4 regions of the Mesorhizobium kowhaii genome follow, and region 4 is predicted to be linked to each of the others. Evidence: riboswitches for the same ligand, from Rfam matches in the RefSeq annotation. Region 4 holds a riboswitch; each other region holds the start of a gene.

Region 1 (7,123 bases), on a different contig from region 4:
TCCTGCAACTTGATGAAGGCTCTGACGCGGTCCGCGACTTGCGCCACACGATCCGGTTCCGGCCGGTTGGCAAAGGCGCGGTGACCAAGCGCCGGGTCGACCTCGCTCTCGCCCTTGAAGGAAATGGCGCCGGCGAGGATGCGGCCGTCGAGTTCGGGCAGCACGACATGCATGGCAAGATCGGCGGGCGCCAGGCCGCGTTGGTTGTTTTCCCAGATGTCGCGGCGGGTGGTGGCGACGATGACCTGGAACACAGGCACGCCGGCACGGTCGAACAAGGTTTCAACGCCGGGTTCGGCGCCGGACGCGAAGGCGGTCGCGCTGATGATGGCGGCAGGTTTGAGCGTGGCCAGTGCGGTTTCCACGAACGCCAGGGATGCCGGGTCCTTGAGGCTGGAGACGAAGATGGGGACAGGGGTAATGCCGCGCTGCCTGAGCGCGTCAAAAAGGGCGTCGATCGGCGCGACATCGGCGGCCAGCAGCATCGAGCGGTAGAACAGGATGGGGATGACGGGGGCGCGGACAAAAGCACTCAGATCATCGATGACGCCGCGGCCCGGCTCGTAAAACCCCGCCTTCGGTACGGCGACCGGCATCGAAATTGTTGCTTCGGATCCCGCCAGCCGCGCCAGCTTCTGCACCAGCGCGCTCATATTGGCCGGGCCGCCCTCGCGAAAATAGTCGAGCAGAGCGTCGAGCTCCTCGCGGGGCAGTGTCGAGGCTTCGATCAGGCGCAGATCCTCGTCGCGGCATTCGCCGGGCAGCAACGCCAGTTTTATGCCGCGTGCGCGGGCGGTCGAGGCAAGCTGGTCGCAGCCGTAGCGCCACCAGTCGTAGCCGCCGAGGATGCGCACGAGGATGATTTTGGCGTGGCGGGCGACGCTGTCGACCCAGAGGTCGACGGACATGGGATGGCGCAGGTCACGCAAGGCCGCCAGCCGCATGGCGGGCAAGCGGCCGGCATCGGCCTTCCATGCCGCCGCCAGTCCGGCAAGATCGCTGTCGGTGAAAGACAGGGCCACGATATCCGCCGGCGTCTGCCGCAGATCGACCGGCTCGGCGAGGTCGTCGAGCGAGGCGGAGGTCGTGGTGAGGATGTGCATCGCGGCCCGTGGTTTGCGTCAGCCGGCGAGTATACGCTCGATCGCCGGGCGGTTCAGCCCCTTCAGGCCGATGACGACGAGGCGCGAGCGGCGGTCATCCCCGGCCGTCCAGGCGCGGTCATAGTAATGATTGACGCGCGGTCCGACGGCCTGCAGCAAGAGCCGCATCGGCTTGCCGCCGACCTCGACGAAACCTTTCACGCGCAGCACGTTTTCTTCCTCGGCGGCGGTGGCGACGCGCTTTGCCAGCTCATCCGGATTGGCGATCGAGGCAATGTCGATGACGAAGCTGTCGAAGTCGTCATGCTCGTGGTCGAGCTCGTCGTCGTGATGGGTCTTGCGGTTTTCGATGTCGTCCTCGACGGCAAGGCCAAGGCCGAGCAGCACCGACGGATCGACCTTGCCCTGTGACGTTGGCACGATCTTCACGGCGCGAGCGATGTGCTCGTTGATGATGGCGTTGGCACGGGCCGAGCCGGCAGCGTCCATCAGGTCGCTCTTCGACAGGATGATCAGGTCGGCGCAGGCGATCTGGTCCTCGAACACCTCCTCGACCGGGTCGTCGTGATCGAGCGTCGTGTCCTGGGCGCGCTGTGCCTGAAGTGCGTTCATGTCGTTGGCGACACGGCCTTCGGCCAGCGCGGGACCGTCTACCACGGCGATGACGCCATCGACCGTCACGCGGCTCTTCACCGTCGGCCACTGGAAAGCCTGGACCAGTGGCTTGGGCAGCGCGAGGCCGGAGGTCTCGATCAGGATGTGGTCGACCTTCGGCGTCAGCGACAGGATCTGGTCGAGCGCCGGCACGAAATCATCGGCAACGGTGCAGCAGATGCAGCCATTGGCCAGTTCGACGATGTTTTCCTCTGGGCACGTGTCGATGCCGCAGCCCTTCAGGATCTCGCCGTCGATGCCGATGTCGCCGAATTCGTTGACGATGATGGCGATCCGCTTGCCGCCGGCGTTTTCCAGCAGATGGCGGATCAGCGTCGTCTTGCCGGCGCCGAGGAAGCCGGTGACGACGGTGCAGGGGACGCGGGAGACGGAAGCGGTCATGATCAGTCCTTCAGCAGGTCAAGAGGAGGGATGCGGGCCACGAGGCCGCGCTTGAGGCTATCGGGACGGCCGCGCCACGGAATGAGGCCGTCCATCGAAGTGGCGAAGAGTTTTGCGCCAGTGACGAGGTCGGCGCCGCTGGTTGCGGTCAGATCGCCGAAAACGTAGCTCCAGCAGCCATCGCGCAGGATGGCGGCGCTGAGCCGGCGCTTGCAATTGCCGAGGCATTCGACGCTGCGGACATGGATGTCTTCGCCAGAGGCGGCGCGGCGCGTGTCGTCCGCCAGCAGTTCGCCGGCGCGGGGATGGGCATCGGAACCGGTTTCATCGCGGCAGGAGGCACAGACGATGATGGTCACGCCGGCAGGGGCATCGCTCTCGCCGGACGAATTGTCCGCTGTGCCAGCCGAAAAACTGCTGTCGTGGTCCAAGAATCGGGCTCCTTGCCCGGAAACCCGCCGGGCGATCGGAATCTATAGTCGCAGACGGCAGGTCTCCTGGCTCGCGGGTCATCGCCTTGGTGCCGCCTTCCCGGGACCATCCCAGTGGCTTTCGGCCTTGGCTCTTCGCTTACAGTTGCGGGGACAGCCGCGGATTTGAAATCGGAATTTCGCACCGCATTCCCTCTTGGCTCCTCTCGTTGAAGAGAAGAGACCGTCTGGACCGGATTTAGGCTTTTGCAGGCAGCGGTGTCAACGTGGGCTTACGATACGGTCAGGTCGGCCAGCGCCGGACCCAAATCACCGGCCGATGTCACTTCTGTACGTTCAAGGCCAAGCCAGCCCTGCATCTGCTTCAGTTCCTCGAAGAGTTCTGCAGCGGTTTCAGGCGGCGCGCCGGGCTCGGCATAGGCGGCATGGACACGCAGCATCCCGGCTGGCCGGTCGGCCTTGAGGTCGACGCGCGCCACGATCCTGTCACCGAGCAGGAACGGCAGAACGTAGTAGCCATATTGTCGCTTATCGGCCGGCGTGTAGATCTCGATGCGGTAGTGGAAATCGAACAGTCGCTCCGTGCGCGATCGTTCGAAGACGACCGGATCGAACGGCGCCAGCAGGGCGCGGGCCTCGATTTTTCGTGGCAGGCGCGCGTCCTTGTGAAGATAAGCCGGCTTGTCCCAGCCTTCGACGCGCACCGGCAGCAGCTCGCCGAGCTCGACCAGTTCTTCCAGCCGGCCCTTCATGTCGGCGGGGGACAGGCGAAAGTAGTCACGCAGGTCGCCGGCCGTGGCGATACCGTGGGCGCGGGCGGAAATGCGCAGCAACTCGCGGTGCGCGTCCTCGGCGGCGGGCACCGGCAGATCGAGGATCGCCTGCGGCAGCACGCGCTCCGGCAGATCGTAGAACCGCTCGAAACCGCGACGATGAGCGGTGGTGATGCGCCCGGCCCAGAACAGCCATTCGAAGGCATGCTTGGCATGGCTCCAGCCCCACCAGCCGCCCGAACCTTTCTGGCCTTCGAGCGCTGAAGCGGCGATCGGACCGCGATCGACGACCTCGCGGTAGATCTCTTCGATATAGGCGGCGTGCTCGCGGCCCCATTTGGCGAGGCCCAGATACATTTCATCGCCGCGCTCGGCCCGCTGCATGCGCCAGCGCATCAGCGGGTATGTCTCGACCGGCAGGAAGGAGGCCTCGTGCGCCCAGTATTCGAACACCGTGCGCTTGCGCGTGACGGCGGCGTTGTCGAGCAACGTGAGCGGGTAGGGGCCAAGGCGCGAATAGAGCGGCATATAATGAGCGCGCACCACAGCACTGACAGAATCGATCTGCAACAGGCCGGTGCGGGAGAGAACGCGGGCAAAATGGCGGCGGTCGGGCGTAGCGGTGGGGCGGGGATCGAGAAACCCCTGGGCAGCGAGCGCGGTGCGCCGTGCCATGGCAAGCGAGATCTTTTCCTTCATGCGGGTGTCATTCTGAGGGTGATTTGGCGTGGCCCTGATGGGTGATTCCGGCCCATGCTAGCAGGGTTTTGGCGGCAACCATGTCAGGAGACAAAAGTGGAGTAAAAATAGAAGGAAATCAAACAGGAGCGGATCGGACCAGTTTCCTCGGATATGCCGTCCAGCACCGTGTTTTGAACAAGGTTTGACTTGCTTCGCTGGAAGTGCTGCGCTAACCCTCGCCGCGTTGCAGCATAGGCCCTTAAAACGGTTCAGCGGTTAAACTGTCACGCTTCCGCATTAAGGTCCGGTGCTGTAATCAACGTGGATTGGCGCCAACGGAAAGCCGAGCATGAACGCACTTCTAGGTTCATACCTGCCCATCGTCCTGTTCATCGGCGTGGCCCTGGTCGTCGGCCTGGCGCTGCTGGCCGCCCCCTTCCTGGTCGCCTACCGCAATCCCGATCCCGAAAAGCTTTCCGCCTACGAGTGCGGTTTCAACTCGTTCGACGACGCCCGCATGAAATTCGACATCCGCTTCTACCTGGTGTCGATCCTGTTCATCATCTTCGATCTGGAAGTGGCTTTCCTGTTTCCGTGGGCGGTGTCGTTCTCGAAGATCGGCATGCTCGGTTTCTGGTCGATGATGGTCTTTTTGGCGGTGCTGACCATCGGCTTTGCCTATGAATGGAAAAAAGGAGCGCTGGAATGGGATTGAACGACAGTTCCGGAACGCTCGTCGCGCCGAAGCCCAAGGGCCTGATCGATCCCAACACCGGCAGGCCGGTGGGGTCCGACGATCCTTTCTTCCTCGAGATCAACAACGAGCTGGCCGACAAGGGCTTTCTCGTCACCTCGACTGAAGCGCTGATCACCTGGGCGCGCAGCGGTTCGCTGATGTTCATGACCTTCGGCCTCGCCTGTTGCGCGGTCGAGATGATCCACACCTCGATGCCGCGCTATGACTCGGAGAGGTTCGGTGTTGCTCCTCGCGCGTCTCCGCGCCAGTCCGACATCATGATCGTCGCCGGCACCCTGACCAACAAGATGGCGCCTGCGCTGCGCAAGGTCTACGACCAGATGCCGGAGCCGCGCTACGTCATCTCGATGGGCTCCTGCGCCAATGGCGGCGGCTACTACCATTATTCCTATTCGGTGGTGCGTGGCTGCGACCGCATCGTGCCGGTCGACATCTATGTGCCCGGCTGCCCGCCGAGCGCCGAAGCGCTGCTTTATGGCATTCTTCTCTTGCAGAAGAAGATCCGCCGCACCGGCACGATCGAACGGTAAATCCATGACCGCATCCCTGAGCGAACTGTCGACCTATCTCGGCGAGAAGCTGATCGGCCGCGTGAATGACGCGGTGATCGCCTATGGCGAACTCACCGTCCATGTCGAGCCGCGCGATCTGGTCGAGATGATGACCTTCCTGCGCGACGATGCGCGCTGCCAGTTCATCTCGATCATCGACGTCTGCGGCGCCGACTATCCGTCGCGGGCCAAGCGCTTCGACGTCGTCTATCATCTGTTGTCGCCGAAGCAGAACGTGCGCATCCGCGTCAAGGTTCAGGCCGACGAAGAGACGATGGTGCCGTCGATCACCGGCGTCTATCCTGGCGCCGACTGGTTCGAGCGCGAGACCTACGATCTCTATGGCGTGCTGTTCTCGGGCCACCCGGACCTGCGGCGTCTGTTGACGGATTACGGTTTCGAAGGCCATCCGCTGCGCAAGGATTTCCCACTGACCGGCTTCGTCGAGGTGCGTTACGACGACGAGGCCAAGCGCGTCATCTACGAGCCTGTCGAGCTCAAGCAGGAATTCCGCAATTTCGATTTTCTCTCGCCATGGGAAGGGACGGATTACGTCCTGCCGGGCGATGAAAAAGCCAAGACGAATTGAGGCGCCAGAATGGCTGAGACCTCCGTCCGCAACTTCAACATCAATTTCGGCCCGCAACACCCTGCGGCGCACGGCGTTTTGCGCCTCGTGCTGGAGCTTGACGGCGAAGTCGTCGATCGCGTCGATCCGCATATCGGGCTGCTGCATCGCGGCACCGAAAAGCTGATCGAGGCCAAGACCTATCTGCAGGCGATCCCCTATTTCGACCGGCTCGACTATTGCGCCCCGATGAACCAGGAGCATGCCTTCGCGCTGGCCGCCGAGCGCCTGCTCGGCATCGACGTGCCGAAGCGTGGCCAGCTGATCCGCGTGCTCTACTGCGAAATCGGCCGCATCATGTCGCACATCCTCAATGTGACGACGCAGGCGATGGACGTCGGCGCGCTGACGCCGCCGCTGTGGGGCTTCGTCGAGCGCGAAAAGCTGATGGTGTTCTATGAGCGCGCCTCCGGCTCGCGCATGCATGCGGCCTATTTCCGCCCCGGCGGCGTCCACCAGGATCTGCCGCAGAAGCTGGTCGAGGACATCGGCAAGTGGATCGATCCGTTCCTGAAGTCGATCGATGATCTCGACGCGCTTTTGACCGGCAACCGCATCTTCAAGCAGCGCAATGTCGATATCGGCACGGTCTCGCTGGCCGATGCCTGGGCCTGGGGCTTTTCGGGCGTCATGGTGCGTGGCTCGGGAGCGCCCTGGGACCTGCGCAAGTCGCAACCCTATGAATGCTATTCGGAAATGGATTTCGACATTCCGATCGGCAAGAACGGCGACTGTTTCGATCGATACCTCGTGCGCATGGAAGAGATGCGCCAGTCGGCGAAGATCATGCGCCAGTGCGTCGACCTTTTGCTCGGCAAGGAGAGCACCGGCCCGGTGTCGAACCTCGATGGCAAGGTGGTGCCGCCGAAGCGCCAGGCAATGAAGCGCTCGATGGAAGCGCTGATCCATCACTTCAAGCTCTACACCGAAGGCTACCGCGTGCCGGCAGGCGAGGTCTATGCTGCGGTCGAAGCGCCGAAGGGCGAGTTCGGCGTCTACCTCGTCTCAGATGGCTCCAACAAGCCGTACCGCTGCAAGTTGCGCGCCCCCGGTTTCGCGCATCTGCAGGCGATGGATTTCCTCTGCCGCGGCCACATGCTGGCCGACGTCACCGCCGTTCTCGGCTCCCTCGACATCGTGTTT
Region 2 (7,123 bases), on a different contig from region 4:
ACTTTGGCCCATGCGGCTTCGGCCGCGGCGATGTCGCGCTTCAGATCCTGGGTTTCCCAGGTGAACCCCTCGCCCATCGCGTGCCAGACGACGCGGTCGCCAAAGGCGGCGAAGGCTTCCTTCTCGCCGGTGTGCCATTTGCCCTTGATGAACTGGACGACGCCGACACGCTTGCCGTAGCCAAGCATCCGCAGCGCCAGACCAAAGGCAGCAGTGGTCTTGCCCTTGCCGGGCCCGGTGTTGACGATCAGCAGCCCCTTCTCGACCGTCTTGCTCGCCACCTCGGCGTCCTGCACCGCCTTGCGCTTGGCCATCTTGGCGCGGTGGCGTTCTTCATCCCGGTCTTCGATGGGCTTGTTGTCGATATCGGTCATCTCATTTCACCTTGAGCGGCAGTCCCGCCACCATCAGCAGCACCGTATCGGCGATAGCGGCCACCTGCTGGTTGAGCCGGCCGGCGGCATCGCGAAATCGGCGCGCCAATGCGTTGTCCGGCACGATGCCTTGCCCGACTTCGTTGGACACCACGAACCAGGGCCCGCGCGGCCGCGACAGCACGTCAGCCAGCCGACGGTATTCCAGATCGAGGTCGTTTTCGGCCAGCATATGATTGGTCAGCCACAGTGTCAGGCAGTCGACAAGCACCGGCTGATTGTCCGGCAAGGCCTCGAGCGCGCCTGCGAGATCGAGCGGTGCGTCGATGGTCGTCCAGCCTTCACCGCGCCGCGAGCGGTGCAACGCTATGCGCTCACGCATCTCGTCATCATAGGCTTCCGCCGTGGCGATATAGGCCCATGGCGGCGGCGAGGTCGTCGCCAGGGTTTCGGCGTGCGCGCTCTTGCCGGAGCGCGCACCACCGATGATGAAGGTCAGCGTGCTGCGATCAGGCAAAGCTGTCGCGCAGGCTGGTCGCGGTGCCGGTGAAGCGGCCGCGCGCCACGCCGACGACCGCGCCGAGCACCAGCCAGAACACCAGGTTGGTCACGGTCACCGCAACCACGAACTGGTGGTGCAGGCCTTCCGGGATCGGCGTCTCGAAACTGTCGGGCTGCGGTGCGCCGACAACATGCGGCGCGACGATCAGCAAGACGGCAAGGATCACAAGCGGCAGCGACTTGCGGAAGGCGATCAGGCCGAGACCCGCCGCGGTCGCCACCACGGTTGCCCACCACCAGATCTGGCGCTGCGTGAGATCGGCCGCCGGCATGGCAGGCAATTCCGGTGGCAGACCGAGACCAGGCGCCAGCGTGAACACGGCAAAGCCGGCCAGGCCCCAGAACACGCCCTGGCGCCAATTGCCGATGCCACCGGCGAATTCGGAAACCGCAACCAGGATCAGCGCGAAACCGATGCCGGTGACGATGTTGGCAACCACGCTGAAGGCGAAACGCTCGAAACCGTCGGCCGGCGCCCAGCCTTCGTCTTCCGCTGCCGGAGCGGCTGCTTCCGCCGGCGCCGGGGCGGCAGAGCTCATGGCATTCGCCGCCGGAGCGGCTGTGCTCATGGCATTGGTATCCGTTGCGGCCGGAGCTGCATGTTCATGGTGATGGCCGCCGCCGGCCTGCTCGTAGACTTCCGCCTTGAGGATCAGCGGCACGGTGGCATAGGCCTGCATGCAGGCGAGAACGACGCCAGCCACGAGCCCTGCGATCGCCGCGATGAACACGACGTTGCGAAACAGGTTCATGATGTCAAATCCTCGTCAGTGGCAGGGAAACGCCATCGAATGGCGATAGTCGTGAGCCGCATTGTGGACCGCATCGATATGCGAGAAGCCGACAAAGCCGACAACGAAGATGCCGAGCAGTGCCACGAGCGCAAGCTGCATGAAGCGCGACTGCGAGGAGACGGAGGCGCCGAGGGAGACGGAAGCGGTAGTCATGTCTTGTCCTTTCGCCCTCCACCCGAGGGCATCGAAGTCAGTTTCCTGTCGCCGGCAGGTCTCCTGGCTCGCGGATCAGCGCCCTTCTCCACCTTCCCGAAGAAAAACCTTCAGTGGCATATGGAGAGGACTACCGCACACAGTTGCGGGGGCAGCCACGGCATTGGGCAACAAGTCAGCCCGCACCGCATTCCCTCTTGGCTCCAAACGGAACCGACGACAGCGCGACTATAGGGAAAATCGCCGCGACCGGCAAACCAAATTCCGACAATGCATGTCGCCGAAAAGTGCACAGCGGTTTTGGGAAAACGACATGCATGAAGCAAGAACGCATGTCGCCGAAAAGTGCGAAGCGGTTTTCGGAATAACGACCTGCGTAAGCAAGAATGCATGTCGCCGAAAAGTGCGCAAATCGGTCACCGGCACGACAATTGACAATTCCCGCGGTCGGGTGTCGGCTGACAATTTCACAGGAAGCCAGCCATGCAGCCCATTGCCAGCGAGCGCGATCCCTACAACGGCCTGACCCGGGCCGAACCGACGCTGCCGTCCTCCGCCTATTGGGATCCAGGGAGCTATCAAAGAGACCTCGACGCCATCTGGTACAGAAGCTGGCTGCTCGTCTGCCGCGAGGCCGATCTGGCCCAGCCGCTTTGCTTCCGCACCTTCCGCATCGGCACGCAGGAAATCGTCGTGCTGCGTGACGAAACCGGCGAACTGCGCGCATTTCACAACACTTGCCGCCATCGCGGTTCGCAGCTTTGCCAGGAAAGCGAAGGCCGGCTGAAGGCGCGGCTCATCACCTGCCCCTACCACGCCTGGTCCTATTCGCTGCGTGGCGATCTCGTGCGCGTGCCGTCGAAATCGCTGCCGGAAGGCTTCGACAAGGCCAATCATCCGCTCTATCGCGTCGCACTCTCGGTGTGGCGCGGTTTTGTCTTCGTCAATCTCGCCGAGGACGCTACCGGCTCGGCGGAGACATCCTTCGATCCGGCGTCCGGCAGTCTCGCCAACTGGCCGCTGGAAACGCTGGTTACCGGCCATGCGTTGCGCAAGGTGATGAACTGCAACTGGAAAATCTTTTGGGAAAACTTCAACGAGTGCCTGCATTGTCCGGGCGTCCACAAGGATCTGTCGCGGCTGGTGCCGATCTATGGCCGCGGCCTGATGGGCCGCCATGACGATCCCGAATGGTCTCGCCACGCCGACAATGACGCGCCCGAGTTTTCCGGCGGCCTGCGCGCCGGCGCCGAGACATGGTCGCGCGACGGCCAGGCGCATGGGCCGGTCTTTGCCGGTCTCACACCAGCCGAGCGCGCCGCCGGCCAGACCTATGCCACCAACCTGCCGTCAATGTTCGTCGTCGGCCATGTCGACTATGTCAGAACCGTGCGGCTGGTACCGCTCGGCCCCGAGCAGACCGAGCTTGTCGCCGAATGGCTGTTTGCGCCCGAGGCACTGATGGCAACCGATATCGACAACATCGTCGCCTTCGGCAAACAGGTGCTGGAGGAGGATGCGGCGATCTGCGAAATCAACCAGAAAGGCCTGCGCTCGATGCGCCACGAAGCCGGTGTGCTGATGCCCGAGGAATACGACCTGCACCGCTTCCACAACTGGGTCCGCGAACGGCACACAGCGGTTACCCCCAAGCCCTGAAGATCACAGCGATTTCGGCAGGTATCGCCAGGTCACGAAGCCGCAAACCGCCGCCAGCAGGCCGAGCGTGACGAACACCGAGCCCAGCCCAAAGAACGCCAGCACCACCGAATAGACCAGCGGTGGCGTCAGCTCCGAAAAGTCGAGATAGGTGCGGTAGACCGCCGCCATCTGCGACCTTTCATAGGATCGCACCGAGCGCATGAAGGCGGTCGAGCCCAGAGCGTCGAGCGCAATGGTGAAGAAAGCGCCGCAGAGCAGGAAGGCACCGGTAAGCAGCGGCACTGTTTCGCCAACCGCGCCCGCCGCCAGAAGCATGGCCGACATGGCGAAATAGGCAAATGTCATGGTTCGCCGGCCACCAAAGCGCTTTCCCGCATTGCCCCAGAAAATGGCCATGAACAGCAGCGCATTGCCGGCCGAAACCAGCAGGCCACCGGCCAGCTTGCCCTCTCCGGTGATGACCATGAACAGCGGCCCGTAGACGAAGAACGTCGTCCAGAAGCAAGAACGGCCGAAGGCGATCAGCCAGGCCAGCCTCAGCCTGGGCTGGGCGACGAAGCGGCCGATATTGGCGAGCGGGTTGGCCGGCCGCGTCTTGCCGGGGCGGATCGACGGGTTGTCGCCAAGCCGGTAGGTCCAGAACAGCGCCAGCAAGGCCATCGCGAACACCGCCACTGCACCATGCACGGCATAGATGCCGAAGCGCGTGTAGAGGAAAATGCCGAGCGTTGGCCCGCCGGTCCAGGCGAACATCGACCACGCCATGCGCAGCGATTCGGCCTGCATGAAGTCGGTCTTGCGGATGTGGTCCATGATGTAGAGGTTGAGCGTGATCGACAGTGCGCTGGCGCCCATCACCCGGCACAGCATGCCGGCAAGTTGCCCGGCAAGCGTATGGGTGACGAAGAACAGGGAACCGATCGCCAGCAGGCAGGCGCCTGCGGTGTAGACCCAGCGCCGGGCAAAGCGGCGGATCAGCATCGGCATGAACAACGTCACTGACAGGCCCAGCATCGCCACAATGGTATAGAGGATCGAGACGATCTGCTCGTTGTGGAGGATCTCGTAGGCCTGGATCGGGATGACGCTCGACACCGTGGCGCGGGCGAAGGATTCGACCGCATAGAGCGAAGCAAAGGTGCGCGCATCCGCGGCCTTGAGGGCCGGTAGCCAGATCGGATGGCGCACATGGGTGGACATTGCTTCCCCAAAGCAGAATCACCGGGTCAAATCTGCCGTGGTGATTCCTGGGCCGGTAACAGGAAACCGACGCCTACCCGGCAAAAAGCGAAGTCGGCCAAAGGCTTTCCGGCACTGGCCTAAAGCGGCGCCTGATCCGGCGTCTGCAGCGCTGCCCATACCGAAGCGCCCGGCCTTCTTTTGTCCGGGGCAACCGTGATAGTCGTCTTGCGGGGCTGAATCAGAATCCGAGACCATGAGCATCCACACGCCGACCGCACCCGTCCAGGATCAATCGAAGCGCATCGTCGCCATCGACATCGTGCGCGGCATCGCGCTCATCGCCATGGCGAGCTATCATTTCACCTGGGACCTGGAATTCTTTGGCTACACCGATCCCGGCCTCACCGCCTTCGGCTGGTGGAAGATCTACGCGCGCTGCATCGCTTCGACCTTCCTGTTCCTGGTCGGCGTCAGCCTGTACCTCGCCCATGGCCGAATAATCCGCTGGAATGGCTTCTGGAGGCGTTTCGCCATGGTCGCCGGAGCGGCGATCGCCATCTCGGTCGTCACCCGCATCGCCACGCCGGACGGTTTTATCTTCTTCGGCATCCTGCACGAGATTGCGCTGGCCAGCCTGCTCGGCCTCGCCTTCCTGCGGCTGCCGGCGCTGCTGACGTTGCTTGTGGCAGCGCTGGTCATCGCAGCGCCCGTCTATCTGCGCTTCGAGGCCTTCGACCATCCGTGGCTGTGGTGGGTCGGCCTGTCAGCGGTCAATCCGCGTTCCAACGACTACGTTCCGCTGTTTCCGTGGTTCGGCGCCGTGCTTGCGGGTGTCGCGGTGACGAAACTCGCCTCCGCTTCGGGCCTGCTTGCCCGGCTTGCCGAATTGGCACCCGGTCGCTGGGCCAACCCGCTGGTCTTCATCGGCCGCCACAGCCTGGCCTTCTATCTGATCCACCAGCCGCTGCTGATCGGTTGTGTGTGGCTGTTTTCGCAAATCATGCCGGCGCAGGTCGAAACCCCGCAGGTGAATTTCCTGAAAACCTGCCAGCTGTCTTGCGAGCAGTCGCGCGACACCGAGTTCTGTTCGAGCTACTGTGTCTGCATGCTCGATACGCTGGAGGGCGAGGCCTCGCTTGATCGGCTCTACAACAACGACCAGACTGCCGAATGGAAGGCGCACTTAAGTGATCTCGCCGGCATGTGCACCGCCAAGACCGACAGCAAGATGATGGAGGAAGGGGTCAAATGACCGAGAACCAGCCGAAGGCAGGGCTCATACCGTGGCCGCCGCTGATCTACACTGCCGCCATAGCCATCAGCATCGCACTCGGCCTGCTCTATCCCCTGCCCTGGATCGGCGACCTTCTGGGTGATATTCTTTTCGCCGCTGGCTGGGTGGCCCTGTTCGGCGTCGCGGCGCTCTGGTTCACCGCCATCCGCACCATGATCCGGGCCAAGACAACGCTCAACCCCAACGCGGTGCCCGATCACCTGGTCACCACAGGTCCCTTCGGCATCACCCGCAATCCGATGTATCTGGCCAACACGCTGCTGTTGATCGGCGTCGCCTTTGTCTCGGGGATCGCATGGTTCCTGCCGCTGGCATTCATCGCGGCCTATGCCACGCAGAAAGTCGCCATCGAGGGCGAGGAAAAGGTGCTGGCGGCGAAATTCGGCAAGAAATACAGGGACTACGCCAAAAGGGTGCGGCGCTGGATTTGAACTGGCCAGTCAGGCCTTTTTCAGAATTCGCTCTGGCGAGTCAGATAGAGCGGTTTTCGAGAACCGGAGCGGAGCGTACGTTTGGGTACGTGAGCACCGGAAGCGCAGAAAGCTGCGCTAGATGTTTGATCCCAGGCTTTGATGGGGCATCCTTGTCGTCCGAATCAAGGGATGCGCTATGGGCCAGGTTCTTCATGGGAGCGCCACGACGACAGAGGCGATCCGTAGAGCGATACAGCATAGTCAAGAGAGCCTGAGGGCCCTGGCCAAACGCTACGGGATCAACCAGAAGACTGTCGCCAAATGGCGGGAACGGACTTCGGTGAGCGATCTGCCGACCGGTCCGAGAGAGCCGAGGTCGACGGTTCTGTCTGTCGAGGAAGAGGCCGTCATCGTCGCCTTCCGCCGGTACACGCTGCTGCCGCTGGACGATTGCCTCTACGCCTTGCAGCCGACAATCCCGCACCTGACGCGTTCGTCATTGCATCGTTGTCTGCAACGCCACGGCATCGGCCGCTTGCCGGACGTAGAGGGCGACAAGCCGGCGAAGAAGAAATTCAAGAGCTATCCGATCGGCTACTTCCACATCGACGTCGCCGAGGTGCGCACCGAGCAGGGCAAGCTGCACATGTTCGTCGCCATTGACCGAACCTCGAAATTCGCCTTCGTCGA
Region 3 (7,123 bases), on a different contig from region 4:
CCGCTCCGCCGCTTGCGCGCATCGCATCGGGTCGGCACAATGTTAAGCAGGAACGCCGTTTGTTGTCCGAACACTGGGAAGGACGGATGCTGACAGGAACCTGCCACTGTGGTGCAATCCACTGGACCCTGGAGGGCGATCCCGGGTCGATCACCGCCTGCAATTGTACGCTTTGCAGCCGCTATGGCGTGCTCTGGGCCTACGACTATGTCGATGAACGCATCCGCGTCGCGGGACCCGTGAGCAGCTATACGCGCGCCGGAAAGGATGTGCCCTCGCTCGAGATCCTGTTCTGTCCCACTTGCGCCTGCGTGCTCGCCTGGCGTGGCTTGCGCTCCAGCGCCACTGGCCGCACTCGAATCGCCGTCAATGTAAGGCTCGCACCGCCTGAGGCCGTCGCCGACTTGCCGATCGACCATTTCGATGGCCTCGATACTTACGACGACCTGCCACGCGATGGCCGCTGCGTGCGCGATTTGTGGTTCTAAAGCGCGCTGCGCACCTTTGGGCGACATGCGCTAGAAAATGGTTCGGGAAACCTGCCGCTCGACGGCGGGCGACAGACCGTCGTCTGGCTTGCCCGTGGCTTCTTCGCTCGGGCGTTCGGTCCCGGCAACAGGCGCGGCGTCTGGCACGACCACGAGCTGCGGCACCTGCTTGTAGGAAAAGCCGCCGCGGATATTCCCCATCTTGCCGGCGATGATGCCCATGGCCGCCTTTTCAAGGCTGCGATCATAGCGCGTTTCGGCGGCGGCCGGCGCGACGATGACCGCTGAAAGCGCCACGCCGCACAGAAGCGTTCTCATTGTTGTTGTCTCCCTGCCTGATCACGATCTAGCAGGGCGCCGTTGAAAAACGGCCAAGAGACACGGTAAGCAAAGCGCCAAACGGCAGCGTTAACAATGCGTTAAGGCATCAAGCCGGCAAACTGATTGAAGCCCTTGAGATTTTGATTCAGGCGCGCTGGGCGCGGGCTGTATGGCCGAGGGCGACGAATACCGTGCGCACGATGCCGGCGGCATCCAGCCCGGCATCGGCATACATCTTTTCCGGCTTGGCGTGGTCGGTGAACGCGTCGGGCAGTACCAGCGGGCGCACCTTCAGGCCACTTTCCAGCAAGCCCTCATGGGCGAGGAACTGCAGCACATGGCTGGCGAAGCCGCCGACGGCGCCCTCCTCCACCGTCACCAGAACCTCGTGCGAGCGGGCCAGCCGGCGGACCAGATCCTCGTCGAGCGGCTTGGCGAAACGGGCATCGGCGACCGTGGTGGAAAGCCCGGCCGCGCCAAGCTCCTCGGCAGCGATGAGGCAATCCTGCAGCCGCGTGCCGAAGGACAGGAGTGCGACCTTGGTGCCTTCCCTGACGATACGGCCCTTGCCGATTTCGAGGACCGTGCCGCGCTCCGGCATGTCGACACCGACGCCGTTGCCGCGCGGATAGCGAAAGGCGATCGGACCGTCATCGTAGCTCGCCGCGGTGCGCACCATGTGGCGCAGCTCCGCCTCGTCCGCCGCCGCCATCACCACGAAACCCGGCAAGGTCGCCAGGAAGGTGGTGTCGAAGGCGCCGCAATGGGTGGCGCCATCGGCGCCGACAAAGCCGGCGCGGTCGATGGGAAAGCGCACCGGCAATTTCTGGATGGCGACGTCGTGGACGACCTGGTCGTAGGCGCGTTGCAGGAAGGTCGAATAGATCGCCGCGAACGGCTTGTAACCTTCGGTGGCGAGGCCGGCGGCGAAGGTCACCGCGTGCTGTTCGGCGATGCCGACATCGAATATCCGGGACGGGAACGCTTCACCGAACAGGTCGAGGCCGGTGCCACTCGGCATGGCGGCGGTGACAGCGACGATGCGGTCGTCCTCGCGGCCTTCCTGGACCAGGCTTTCGGCGAACACCTTGGTGTAGGCCGGCGCGTTGGCCGGCGCCTTGGCCTGCGCGCCGGTGATGACGTCGAACTTGTTGACGCCGTGATACTTGTCGGCGGCGGCTTCGGCCGGTGCGTAGCCCTTGCCCTTCTGGGTGACGACATGGATCAGCACCGGGCCTTCGCCATTGTCGCGGACATTCTTCAGGACGGGGATCAAATGCTCGAGATTGTGACCGTCGATCGGGCCGATATGATAGAAGCCGAGCTCCTCGAACAGCGTGCCGCCGGTGACGTAGCCGCGTGCATGCTCGACCGCCCGGGTGATCGCACGATCGGCGCGCTTGCCGAGATAAGAGGTCAGTTTCTTGCCGAAGTCGCGCAGGCCGACATAGGTCTTGCCGGAAGCCAGACGCGCCAGATAGGCGCTCATCGCGCCGGTCGGCGGCGCAATCGACATGTCGTTGTCGTTGAGGATGACGATGAGCCGGGCATCGAGCGCGCCGGCATTGTTCATCGCCTCGTAGGCCATGCCGGCCGACATCGCGCCGTCGCCGATGACGGCGATGACGTTGTTGCGGCCGCCGGAGAGATCGCGAGCGGCGGCCATGCCGAGGCCGGCCGATATCGATGTCGAGGAGTGGGCGGCGCCGAAGGGATCGTATTCGCTCTCGGCGCGGCGGGTGAAGCCGGACAGGCCCCCTTCCTGCCGCAAGGTGCGGATGCGGTCGCGGCGGCCGGTGAGGATCTTGTGCGGATAGGCCTGATGGCCAACATCCCAGATCAGCCGGTCATCCGGGGTGTTGAAGACATAGTGCAGCGCCACCGTCAGCTCGACCACGCCAAGGCCGGCGCCAAGATGGCCGCCGGTGTGGGACACCGCGTCGATCAGTTCGGCACGAAGCTCGGATGCCAGTTGCGGCAATTCGCTCTCGGCAAGCGTGCGCAGGTCGGCGGGGATGCGGACCTTGTCGAGAAGCGGGGTATGCGGCGTTGCGTTCACGGATTGGCCTGCTCAGGCTTTCTGTTCATGGGCGGGATAGGCCGGCGGCCGGCGAAAGTAAATGCGTGTCAGTGACGCGGATCAGGTCTTTGTTTCATGCATGTCGTTCTCCCAGAACCGGGGCCACTTTTGGGCAACATGCATTAGCTTTCCGGCAACGGGATGAATTCTTCCTCATCGCCGGGAACGATATCGAAGCGGCCCGTCTTCCATTCTTCCTTGGCTTGTTCGATGCGCTCCTTGGAGGACGAGACGAAATTCCACCAGATGTAACGCTTCGAGCCGAGCGAGGCGCCACCGAACAGCATGAAATGGGCGCCGGTATCCGACGACACGACGATCTCATCGCCGGGCCGGAACACCAGCAGCCGTTCCGCCGGAAAAACATCGCCCGAAATCGAGGCCTCGCCTTCGAGCGTGTAGATAGCGCGCTCCTCGGCGTCGGCCGGGATTTTCACGCTGGCGCCCGGCGCCAGCCTGAGGTCGGCATAGAGCGTGTCGGAGGCCGTTGCGACTGGAGAGCGCAGCCCCTGGAAGTTGCCGATGACGATGCGCCCGCTGACGCCTTCGGCATCGATCTCGGGAAGCCGAAGTGCTGCGGTGTTCTCGAACACCGGGGCGACTTCTTCCCCACCATCCGGCAGTGCCAGCCATGTCTGCAGGCCGGAGACCGACATCGGCGCGCCGCGCAATTCTTCGGGCGTGCGCTCGGAGTGCACGATGCCGCGGCCGGCTGTCATCAAATTCACGTCGCCGGGCTGGATGACCATTTCGGTACCGAGGGAATCGCGATGCCGGATCTTGCCGTCGAACAGGTAGGTCACCGTCGACAGACCAATATGCGGATGCGGACGGACATCGAGTGCCTGGCCGGCCCGCAGGATCGCCGGGCCCATGCGGTCGAAGAAGATGAAAGGCCCGACCAGCCGCCTTTTGGCGGTCGGCAGAGCGCGGCGCACCTGAAAACCGCCAATGTCCTTGGCGTTAGGAATGACCATCAGTTCGATCTGGTCGCTGGCAAAGGCATCGCCGACTTCAGGGTCTTTCCCAGGGAAGAAACTCATGGACTCTCCTTGTCAGTGGCCGTGCCTGCTTGCCGCATCAGGCGAAACGGACCGCCGCCTTCGCCCGCGCCTTGGCCGCCACCTCTTCGCGATTGCGAGGATGCTGATGGGTTTCGAGGGAGCCGAGAAGCTCGCGCGCCGACACCGCAATGGCTTCGACCGCATGGTCGAAGGCGTGCTGGTTCTGCTTCGAAGGTCGCGTCGTTCCGCTCAATTTGCGGACAAACTGAAGTGCTGCGTCGCGCACCTCGTCATGGGTTGCCGGCGGATCAAAATTGAACAGGGTCTTGATGTTTCTGCACATCGTTTCCGAACCTCCTCTTGTCCTGAAGCCGTTTCAATCGAGACGGCTTCTATCCTCGATCATGATCATGTCCAAAAACCGGTGAGGCAAGACCATCGTTCGGCAGCATGCCTCAGTCGGCGTCGAGCGGCTCCGTTCCAACCGGCTTGCCGTCGCGCGACAGCCTGATCTTCTCGACCTTGTCCTCGGCGGCCTTCAGCAGCCGGTCGCAATGTGCCTTCAGCGCCTCGCCGCGCTCATAGATCCTGATCGACTGGTCGAGCGGCACGTCGCCACGCTCCAGATCATCGACGATCTTTTCCAGCGCGTCGAGTGCCTGTTCGAAGCTCATCGCCTTGATATCTTCGTTGGTCTCACCAGCCATCATTCATCCTTTCATCAGTCGCCCGACATGGGCGGCGACCGAAAATGCCAGTCCCTGCAGATCGTAGCCACCCTCGAGCAGGCTGACGAGCCGGTTGCCGCTGTGGCGCGTGGCGCGCTGCATCAGCTGGCCGGTCGCCCAGTCGAAATCATCCTCGGTCAGGTTGATCTCGGCCAGCGGATCGCGATGGTGCGCATCGAAGCCGGCCGAAATGATGATGAGGTCGGGCGCGAAATTGTCGAGTGCCGGCAGGACACGCGACAGGAAGGCATCGCGGAAAACCTCGCTGCCGGTCTGCGGCGCCAACGGCGCGTTGACGATATTGCCGGCGCCGGTTTCGCTCTTTGCCCCGGTGCCGGGATAGAGCGGCATCTGGTGGGTCGAGCAATAGAGCACCGATGGATCGTCCCAGAAAATATCCTGCGTGCCGTTGCCGTGATGCACATCCCAGTCGACGACCGCAACGCGCTCGACGCCATGTTTCCTCTGCGCATAGCGCGCGGCGATCGCCGCCGTGTTGAAGAGGCAGAAACCCATGGCCGTGGTTTTTTCGGCATGGTGGCCGGGCGGCCGGGCGGCGACGAAGACATTGTCGGCGCGGCCAGTGAAAACGTCATCCACGGCTGCATTGGCGGCGCCGATCGCGGTTATCGCCGCTTGCCAGCTCTTCGGGCTGGCGGTGGTGTCGGCGTCGATGCGGGCGATGCCCTCGTCGGGAATGGCGGCGCGGACACGGGCGACGAAATCGGCGGGATGCGCGTAGAGGATCGTGGCCTCATCGCCCTCGGTCGCCTGGACGCGATCGAGCGCGGTAAAAGCTTCATCGTCGAGCACCCGCTCGATGGCGCGCAAGCGATCCGGCCGCTCAGGGTGACCCGGCGGCGTGATGTGCTCAAGGAAGATTGGATGGGTGTAGAGACGAGTGGTCATCTTCCCTATCTAGTGCCCCGACGTCGCGATGGCCATGCGTTGTGGCCTGATGGTTGGGGAAAATCACACATGCGTCCATTGGTGTCGCTGCAGGCATTGGCGTCCTCGGCGCTTCGGCGTAAGGTCGCTGCCACTGCCTGGTGCCCGCCGCAAGCGGGAGAATCGGGAACACGGTTGAACTCCGTGGCGTGCCCAACGCTGTGAGGGGGACCGCGCCGGTAAATGCCACTGTCGATGACGGGAAGGCACCGGACGCGGGTTGATCCCGAGCCAGAAGACCGGCCTGGCAGACATCGTCATCCGCATGGTCAGGCGGATGGCATCTACTGCAATCGCAAGGGGACACGCGATGCCGGAACACATGACCGCTGCTGTTGGCGACGGATTTGACCAGAGCGCGCGCGACGCGGTCTATCGCGCCATGTTCACGCGGCGCGATGTCCGCAGCCATTTCCTGCCAAACGCGCTCGACGTTGAGGTGCTGGCGCGGCTGCTGCTTGCCGCTCACCATGCGCCGTCGGTCGGCTTCATGCAGCCTTGGAATTTCATCGTCATTCGCGATGCCGAGCGACGGGAAAAAGTGCGCGACCTGTTCCTGGCGGCACGTGAGCAGGAATTGCCGGCCATCGCGGAAGACCGGCAGGCGCTCTACCGCAAGCTCAAGCTGGAAGGCATCTGCGAAAGCGCGCTCAACATCTGCATCACGTGCGACCGCCAGCGCTCGAAGGGTTCGCCGCTGGGGCGCTGGCACAATCCGGAGATGGACCTCTACAGCACGGTCTGCGCGGTGCAGAATTTCTGGCTGGCGGCGCGCGCCGAAGGCGTCGGTGTCGGCTGGGTCAGCATCATCGAGGCGCAGGCATTGAAAAGCCTGCTGTCAATTCCCGAGCATGTGACGCCGGTCGCCTATCTCTGCGTCGGCCATGTTTCCGAGTTCGCGCCAAAGCCAGACCTCGAAGCGCATGGCTGGGGCCGCCGCTTGCCGCTGCCGGAGCTGATCATGAGCGAGACCTTTTCCGGGCAAGGTGAAGCGCTGCTCAAATCGACCGTGCAGCGCCTCAATGCCGTTGACGTCGCATCGGCGACCACCGCTGATCAGCGGGTCGCGCCGGCCGTGCCCCAGCGCGAGCCGCCGAAGGAGGCCAGCGCCTTGTCTTTGAGTTCCCTGAACTTCGACGACGCTTCGGCCAGCCGGGCGTCCCAGGCGGGATCTGGCACCTGGCCTTCGACAGTCCTGAAATAGACCTGCATCAGGCAGGCGATGGCGAAGGGTTCGATGAACGCTGCCTTGAAGGCCCAGGCGAAGACGATGGCGAGCACGAAGGCCCAACCGGCAAGTTGCCCGGGCATGAGGAAAAGAATGGCGCCGGCCGGAGCCAGCATCAACAGGAAGATGACGAACGACACGCCCCACATGATGACCGCCAGCCAGACGGCGTTCTTGACCATGATCTCGGCGTTCTGGGCGTAGAGCACGACGCCTTGCCGCGCCGTCTCGAACGGCGAGGCTGAATTGATGCGGATGTTGTAGCCGAGGATGATTTCGTCGACATAGGTCAGCGACAGGCGGATCACCGTGTTGATGAAGGAGAC
Region 4 (7,123 bases):
GCAAAGGCGGCCTGAGGTCAGGACATCGGAGGCCGTATAAAAGACAAAGAGCGGCGGGCACAGGCCCGCCGCTCTTGTTTGGAGATCAGCTTCGGTTGTTAGTGGCCGAAGAGGTTCCGGTCGCTGCCCTGAGGGGCGGACTTCTGTACGTCGCCCGACGAATTGAGCAGCTTGCCGACGAAACCACCGGTGTTGCGGATCGAGCCCGTATGCGAGCTGTCAACCGACGTGACCGCGGGCTGATTGGCACCATCGGAGCCAAAGTTGTCGCTGCCGGCGAAAGCGCTACCGGAAAGCGCCAGAACGGCAGCGGTAGCAATAAGGATCTTGTTCATTTTAGTCTCCTGAATTTTTCGAGCCTCTCCAAGGCGGCGGGACAGACCCGCCGTCCGCGGGGAGTTGGCTGTTAGTTGTTGCCGAACAGGTTGCGGTCACTGCCCTGAGCGGGCGTCTGAGCAACCGGTTGCGACGTCTTGGTGGAAGCCGTGTACGAGTGGTCAACCGCGGCTGCAGGCTGTTTGGCGCCGTTCGAACCATAGTTGTCGCTGGCGGCGAAGGCGCTGCCGGAGATGGCCAGAACGGCGGCGGCGGCGATGAGGATCTTGTTCATTTTAGCTCTCCTGAATTTCTGGATTTCACCAGGGCGGCGGAGCGAGGCCGACGCCCTCTGGGAATCGGCTGTTAGTGGCCGAAGAGGTTACGGTCGCTGCCCTGGACAGGCGTCTGAGCAGCCGGTTCCGACTTCTTGACCGAAGCGGTGTAGGAGCTGTCGACAGCGGTGGCTGCCGGGGCGTTCGAACCATAGTGGTCGCTACCGTTAGCGAAGGCGCTGCCGGAAATGGCCAGAACGGCGGCGGCAGTGAGAATGATCTTTTTCATTTTTTGGTACTCCAGTATTTCTTATTTTTGCCGTCCGTCTAGCGGCGTGTCTTGGGATGAAATCGCGTCGTTCGGACAGCCCCGATGTGGGAAAGCCATCCAGCCATTTCCAATCACGAAGTTGTTCCGCGTGGACCAAGAATCTGCCACTTGAAATTGCGCCAGGAGTTTCCACACTCAATGTTTTTCTGATTTATATCAAAGAGTTGTATGAAACCGCCGGCCAGATCACCAACTGTGTCGGAGGCCCAGTGTTCACCCGTCCTGCACGCACCGTCAACAGAAACGAACCGTTCGGTTCGATTTTAGATGCTGCTAATAGTCACTTTTCGAAACCGTTAACCTTTTTTGGCCCCTGGCAAGGGGTCGAACTCGAGGAGATTGCAGCCGGCTATGGCTGCCGAAGAGATAGGATTTCGGCCCGGCAATCGCCAACCTGGGCGTTTCGCACACGTGTCGCGCCGCATGGATACGATGTCGTTTTCATGCCGATGACGCGCCCGCGATCGTGATTAGATCATGTCATCTCAGGTGCCGCTTCGTGACGACGAGGCGGAGAATTGGGAAGCCGGTCAGAATCCGGCGCTGCCCCCGCAACGGTGGTGGAGTTCAAGTCGCAACGGGAGACCACTGGGCAATCGCCTGGGAAGGTGTCGCGATGGTCCGCAAGGACAACTCCAGAGCCCGGAAACCAGCCCGAGATGTTTGAACTCGACTGATCGCGGTGGGCGGTCAAGAGGTGGATAGTGCATGTCCGGCGCATCGCCGGCCTGCGTCCGATCCTTCCTCCGTCACCACCAGTTCAGTCCTTAGATAACGAGGACAGGACATGGATGCTCGCAACGACATGCTGAGGCTCTTGAGTGGGCGCCGGCAAGGCTTTTCGCTGGAACAGCCCTTCTACACCGATCCAGACTATTTCAAGCTCGACATGGAGCTGATCTGGTATCGCGACTGGCTGTTCATCGGCCATGATTGCGAACTGCCGAAGCCGGGCAGCTACATCACGGCACAGATCGGCGACTATCCGGTCGTGCTTGTCCGCGACCAGCAAGGCAAGATCAACGCCTTCCACAATTCCTGCCGCCATCGCGGTAGCCGCGTCTGCAATTCCGACAAGGGCACGGCGGCAAAGCTGGTCTGCCCTTATCACCAATGGACCTATGAGCTGGACGGAAGGCTCTTGTTTGCCAGGCAGATGGCCGACGGTTTCGACAAGAGCCAGTTCGGCTTGAAGCCCGTCGCCTGCGAAAGCGTCGGCGGCTACATTTTCATCTGCCTGGCCAAGGAGCCGGCGGATTTCGCGCCGATGCGGGCGGTGATCGAGCCTTACCTTTTGCCGCACCGGCTGCGTGAGGCCAAGGTGGCGTTCGAATCGACCATTGTCGAGAAGGGTAACTGGAAGCTGGTCTGGGAAAACAACCGCGAGTGCTACCATTGCGCCGGCAATCATCCGGAGCTCTGCAAGACTTTCCCGGAAGCGCCCACGGTGACCGGCGTGCAAGGCGCCGACAGCGACCCGGAAATGCTTGCGCACTGGGCGAAATGCGAAGCGGCCGGCCTGCCGAGCAAATTCCGCATCGATCCGGCCGGACAGTACCGCGCCACCCGCGCGCCGCTGCTGCGCGATGCCGTCAGCTACACGATGACGGGAAAGCGCGCGGTCAAGAAGAACCTATCCGACAGCGTTTCGACCGACCGCATCGGTTCCTTGCTGCTCTATCACTATCCGACGACCTGGAACCACATCCTGGGCGACCACGCCGTCACCTTCCGGGTGCTGCCGATCAGCGCCACGGAGACCGCGGTGACGACCAAATGGCTGGTCCACAAGGATGCGGTCGAGGGCGTCGACTACGATCTCGCCGAGCTTACCCATGTCTGGACCGAGACCAACGATCAGGACCGCCGCATCGTCGAGGAAAATGCCTTCGGCATCCTGTCGCCCGCCTACGAGCCCGGCCCCTATTCGGAGCTGCATGAGGGGGGCGTGATCCAGTTCGTCGAGTGGTACGCGTCGTTCATCGGTCCGCGCCTTGCCGAAGGCGGCCGGCCGGCGCTGCGCAGCGTTGCCTAATGCATGTCGCTCAAAAGTGGCCCCGGTTTCGAGACAACGACATGCATACAAACAAAGACTTAAAGCGCGGCGCATGAATCCGTTTCGACGCGACGCGCTTTAGGGCATGTCGCCCAAAAGTGCCCGGCGGTTTTGGGATCACGGCATGCACCGAACAAAAGGGACAAGAGGATGAATGCGATGACGGACCTTGGCCTCTATCGCCATCTCGACCAGATGACGCCCTGGAACGACAGGCTCCAGGTGCTGGAAGTGATCGGCGTCAGCGACGAAGCGCCTGATGTGAAGACCTTCACCTTCCGCTCCGACAACCAGACCTGGTTCCGCTACAAGCCGGGCCAGTTCGTGACGCTGGAACTGCCGACCGCCGACGGGCCGCTGATGCGCACCTACACGCTGTCGTCTTCGCCATCGCGGCCGTTCTCGATCGCGGTGACGATCAAGGCGCAAGCGGGCAGCATCGGCACACGCTGGATGTTCGACCATCTGACGCCCGGTTCGCACGTCAAGGCCTATGGGCCGACCGGCGACTTTTCGCTGCACAGCCACCCGGCGGCCAAGTATCTGTTCATTTCGGCCGGCTCCGGCGTGACGCCGATGATGTCGATGCTGCGCTGGCTGAACGACTGCGCGCCATGGACCGATGTCGGCTTCGTCAATTGCGCGCGACGCCCCGAAGAGATCATTTTCCGCAAGGAGCTCGAGCTGCTCGGCAGCCGCATGCCGGGCCTGTCGCTTGGCTTCATGATCGAGGAGCGATCGAGCCGCGAGGGCTGGTTCGGCCATATGGGCCGCATCGACGCGATCCGGCTGCCATTGCTGGCGCCCGATTTCCGCGAGCGCGAAATCTTCTGCTGCGGCCCCGATCCCTTCATGCGCGCCGTGCGCGGCATGCTGGACGCCGCCGGCTTCGACATGACGAAATACCATCAGGAGAGCTTTGCGGCGCCTGTTGTGGAGGAGATTCCGGCACCGTTCACCTCGCCGGCGGAAGACGGCGCTGGCGTCATCGTCGAAGCCGCGACGCCGATCCGATTCGCGCTTTCGGATGTCGACGCCGAATGCGTCGCCGGCCAGACCGTGCTGCAAACGGCCCGCGCCTCGGGCGTGCGGATTCCCGCCGCCTGCGAGTTCGGCCTCTGCGGAACCTGCAAGGTGAAGAAGGTCGCGGGCACCGTCGAGATGAGCCACAATGGTGGCATCCTTGATCACGAAATCGACGACGGCTTTATCCTCGCCTGTTGCTCAAAACCGCTTTCGGCGCTCGAAATCGAGGCGTGACCGGTGGGCGATGCCGAGCCTCGGAACGGCGGCTGCGAGAAACCTCTCGAAGGGCTGCATCCGTTCAAACTCCGTAGCGCTCGGTGCGGATGATGTCCGCTGCAACGCCGGCATCGATCAGCGCTTGGGCGGCGGCCGAAACGAAGGCGTTGGAGCCGCAGACGAAGGCGATATCAGGCGGTCCGGGCAGCCGCGCCATGGATTGCACCATCATGGGAACGTCCACCCGCCGCGAATAATCGGCAGGACGGCGCGCGGCTTCGCGCGTCAGTGTCAGCACGAGGTCGAAGCCGTCCTTGCGATCATCGAGAGCGATCAATTCGTCGCGAAAGATCACTTCGTCCCAGACCCGCGCTGAAAAGACCAGGGCGACGGGCACCATCGAATTGCGCTTGGCGCGATGACGGACCATCGACATCAAAGGCACGACGCCCGAACCACCCCCGACCAACAGAAGCGGCCCGCTATCATCGTGTGGCCAGATGAAATGCCCGCCGAGCGGCCCGCGCAGTTCGACCTCATCGCCAACCGCTGCAACGTCATGGAAGAACGGAGAGACCTCGCCATCGTCGAGTTTTTCGATCGCCAGTTCGATCACCCCGTCCGTCTCGGGCGCGGAGGCAATCGAATAGGAGCGGCGCGCCTGATAGCCGTCCGGCGCTGTCAGCCTGACGTCGACATGCTGACCGGCCCGATAGGGGAACGGCCGCGATGGCTGGAAAAAGAAGCTGGTGACACGCGGCGTGCGCTTTTCGATACGGACGATCCCGGCCGTCTGCCAGGGCGATTGCGGCGCTTGTGCGTCGCTCATGGATCGTTCGTGTAGCGCTGCTCACGCCATGGGTCGCCATAGATGTGATAGCCGCGCAATTCCCAGAAACCCGGCTCATCGCGCTCGGTGAACTGGAGGCCGTTCAGCCATTTGGCCGATTTCCAGAAATACAGATGCGGCACCAGCAACCGCGCCGGGCCGCCATGGTCCGGCGTGATCGGCTTGCCTTCGTAAAACAGCGCGACCATCGCCTTGCCGGCGGTGAGGTCCTTTATCGGCACATTGGTGGAATAGCCGTCGAACGAATGCGCCAGCGTGAAGGCGGTCGGCGGCTCGATGCCGGCATCGGCGAGAATATCGTCGATCAGCACGCCTTGCCATGGCGTGTCGAACTTGGTCCACGCGGTCACGCAATGGATGTCGCGTGTCATCTTGGTCAGCGGCAAGGCGTTGAACTCGGCCCAATTCCATTTCTTGATCGGCCGCGGCCCGTGCTTCAGCGTGAACGACCACTCCTCGGTGCGCACCCGCGGCGTCGGGCCGGCTGACAGGACCGGAAATCCCTGCTCGAGATATTGCCCTGGAGGGATGCGCGCGTCGCCGTCGGTCGGCGGGCGCCGTCCTGAAAGGAAACCTCGGGTGACCATTGCGGCAATCCCCCTGCATCGGGCCATCTGTCAGACTTCATGCAGTTTTCTCGAAGATGCCGTGGCGGGCAACTGAAATCTTGACGGACTGGATCGGCGGCTCGTTGTCGCCGAGTCCCGCCGATCCTGCCTTCAAGTCAGCGCCACGTGTCAGCCATTGGCAAACGGCACCGCGACATAAATCTGGCCGCCGTCGCGCTCCAACAGCAACAGCACCGATTTCCTGCCGGATTTGCCGGCCTGGGCGATCGCCTGGGTGACCTGCCTGGCGCTCTTCACCGGCACCTGATTGACGGCGATAATGATGTCACCGGCCTGGATGCCGGAAGCCGCGGCCGCCTTGTCGGGATTGACGCTGGCAACCACCGCGCCGTGCTGATTGTCGGCTAGGTTCATCTGCTGGCGAATGTCGGGCGTGATGTCCATCAGGCCGAGGCCTATCGCGGGGACTCGATTGCCTTGCCCGGCGCTCGGCGCGCCGGACCCGTCGGTCACGGATGCCGTCTTCACATCGTCGCCGTTGAGCCCGACATCGACGGAAATATCCATGGCCTTGCCCTTGCGCCAGACCTCAAGCGATTCCCGGGCGCCGGGTGCGACATCGGCGACGGCCCGCGACAGGTCCTTGGGATCCTTTACATCCTGTCTGGCAAAGCTGGTGATAACGTCGCCGGTCTCGACGCCGGCCTTGGCAGCCGGCGAACCGTCATTGACCTGCGAAACCAGCGCGCCGCCAGGATGATCGAGCCCGATGGCACTCGCCACATCCGGCGTCACCGGCTGGATCTCGACACCGAGGTAGCCGTACTGGATTGAGCCGTCCTTCATCAGCTTGGCGACCACCTTCTGGGCCTGGTCCGACGGGATGGCGAAGCCGACACCGACACTGCCGCCATTGGGCGAATAGATCGCCGTGTTGATGCCGACGACATTGCCGTTGACATCGACCAGCGGACCGCCGGAATTGCCATGATTGATCGGCGCGTCGATCTGGATGAAGTCGTCGAACGGCCCGCTGTGCAGATCGCGGCCGCGCGCTGAGACAATGCCCGCGGTGACCGTGGTGCCGATGCCGAACGGATTGCCGATCGCCAGCACCTGGTCGCCGGTCATCAGCCTGTCGGAATCACCCCATTTGACGGTCGGCAAGGGCTTGTCGGCTTTGATCTTGAGCACCGCGAGATCGTTCTTGGCATCGCGGCCGACGAGCTTGGCGGGAAGCTCGGTGCCGTCGTCGAGCGTCACCTTGATCGAAGAGGCGCCATCGACGACGTGGTTGTTGGTGACGATGGTGCCATCGGCAGCGACGATGAAGCCGGAACCGAGCGCTTCGGCACGCGGGGCCTGCTGCGGCGGGGTCTGTGGAGCGGGCATGCCCTGGTCGCCGAAGAATTGACGGAAATATTCGTCGAACGGCGAGTTGCCGAGAGGCATGCCGTCATCCGTGCTTTCCGGCTGTGCCTTCAT

Evidence for each region. A riboswitch is a leader RNA that binds a small molecule or an ion and turns the genes downstream of it on or off. The one in region 4 is predicted to bind cobalamin.
Region 1: another riboswitch for cobalamin. It lies ahead of ACFFNA_RS01890 (DUF1636 family protein); the one in region 4 lies ahead of ACFFNA_RS13160 (aromatic ring-hydroxylating oxygenase subunit alpha).
Region 2: another riboswitch for cobalamin. It lies ahead of ACFFNA_RS01675 (CbtB domain-containing protein); the one in region 4 lies ahead of ACFFNA_RS13160 (aromatic ring-hydroxylating oxygenase subunit alpha).
Region 3: another riboswitch for cobalamin. It lies ahead of bluB (5,6-dimethylbenzimidazole synthase); the one in region 4 lies ahead of ACFFNA_RS13160 (aromatic ring-hydroxylating oxygenase subunit alpha).

Annotation. Positions count from the first base shown of each region.
Region 1 covers NZ_JBHLYT010000002.1:234,878-242,000, reverse strand. The annotation lists gene cobN (cobaltochelatase subunit CobN) at 1-1,103, opposite strand, end outside; gene cobW (cobalamin biosynthesis protein CobW) at 1,122-2,159, opposite strand; gene ACFFNA_RS01890 (DUF1636 family protein) at 2,162-2,590, opposite strand; cobalamin riboswitch at 2,630-2,833, opposite strand; gene ACFFNA_RS01885 (winged helix-turn-helix domain-containing protein) at 2,863-4,062, opposite strand; gene ACFFNA_RS01880 (NADH-quinone oxidoreductase subunit A) at 4,394-4,759, shown strand; gene ACFFNA_RS01875 (NuoB/complex I 20 kDa subunit family protein) at 4,750-5,331, shown strand; gene ACFFNA_RS01870 (NADH-quinone oxidoreductase subunit C) at 5,336-5,941, shown strand; gene ACFFNA_RS01865 (NADH-quinone oxidoreductase subunit D) at 5,951-7,123, shown strand, end outside.
Region 2 covers NZ_JBHLYT010000002.1:191,307-198,429, forward strand. The annotation lists gene cobO (cob(I)yrinic acid a,c-diamide adenosyltransferase) at 1-374, opposite strand, end outside; gene cobU (bifunctional adenosylcobinamide kinase/adenosylcobinamide-phosphate guanylyltransferase) at 376-891, opposite strand; gene ACFFNA_RS01670 (CbtA family protein) at 884-1,687, opposite strand; gene ACFFNA_RS01675 (CbtB domain-containing protein) at 1,703-1,882, opposite strand; cobalamin riboswitch at 1,919-2,115, opposite strand; gene ACFFNA_RS01680 (aromatic ring-hydroxylating oxygenase subunit alpha) at 2,366-3,541, shown strand; gene ACFFNA_RS01685 (MFS transporter) at 3,545-4,744, opposite strand; gene ACFFNA_RS01690 (heparan-alpha-glucosaminide N-acetyltransferase) at 4,980-5,978, shown strand; gene ACFFNA_RS01695 (methyltransferase family protein) at 5,975-6,451, shown strand; gene ACFFNA_RS01700 (IS481 family transposase) at 6,630-7,123, shown strand, end outside.
Region 3 covers NZ_JBHLYT010000053.1:151,715-158,837, forward strand. The annotation lists gene ACFFNA_RS28150 (GFA family protein) at 87-488, shown strand; gene ACFFNA_RS28155 (hypothetical protein) at 519-806, opposite strand; gene dxs (1-deoxy-D-xylulose-5-phosphate synthase) at 955-2,868, opposite strand; gene ACFFNA_RS28165 (pirin family protein) at 3,012-3,932, opposite strand; gene ACFFNA_RS28170 (DUF2277 domain-containing protein) at 3,970-4,236, opposite strand; gene ACFFNA_RS28175 (exodeoxyribonuclease VII small subunit) at 4,349-4,600, opposite strand; gene ACFFNA_RS28180 (histone deacetylase family protein) at 4,604-5,530, opposite strand; cobalamin riboswitch at 5,652-5,831, shown strand; partial or broken gene bluB (5,6-dimethylbenzimidazole synthase) at 5,892-6,509, shown strand; gene ACFFNA_RS28190 (hypothetical protein) at 6,626-7,123, opposite strand, start outside.
Region 4 covers NZ_JBHLYT010000013.1:212,210-219,332, reverse strand. The annotation lists gene ACFFNA_RS13185 (ABC transporter ATP-binding protein) at 1-15, shown strand, start outside; gene ACFFNA_RS13180 (DUF680 domain-containing protein) at 99-335, opposite strand; gene ACFFNA_RS13175 (DUF680 domain-containing protein) at 407-610, opposite strand; gene ACFFNA_RS13170 (DUF680 domain-containing protein) at 682-879, opposite strand; gene ACFFNA_RS13165 (hypothetical protein) at 936-1,391, shown strand; cobalamin riboswitch at 1,392-1,593, shown strand; gene ACFFNA_RS13160 (aromatic ring-hydroxylating oxygenase subunit alpha) at 1,709-2,956, shown strand; gene ACFFNA_RS13155 (FAD-binding oxidoreductase) at 3,137-4,237, shown strand; gene ACFFNA_RS13150 (ferredoxin reductase) at 4,302-5,048, opposite strand; gene ACFFNA_RS13145 (molybdopterin-dependent oxidoreductase) at 5,045-5,656, opposite strand; gene ACFFNA_RS13140 (DegQ family serine endoprotease) at 5,807-7,123, opposite strand, start outside.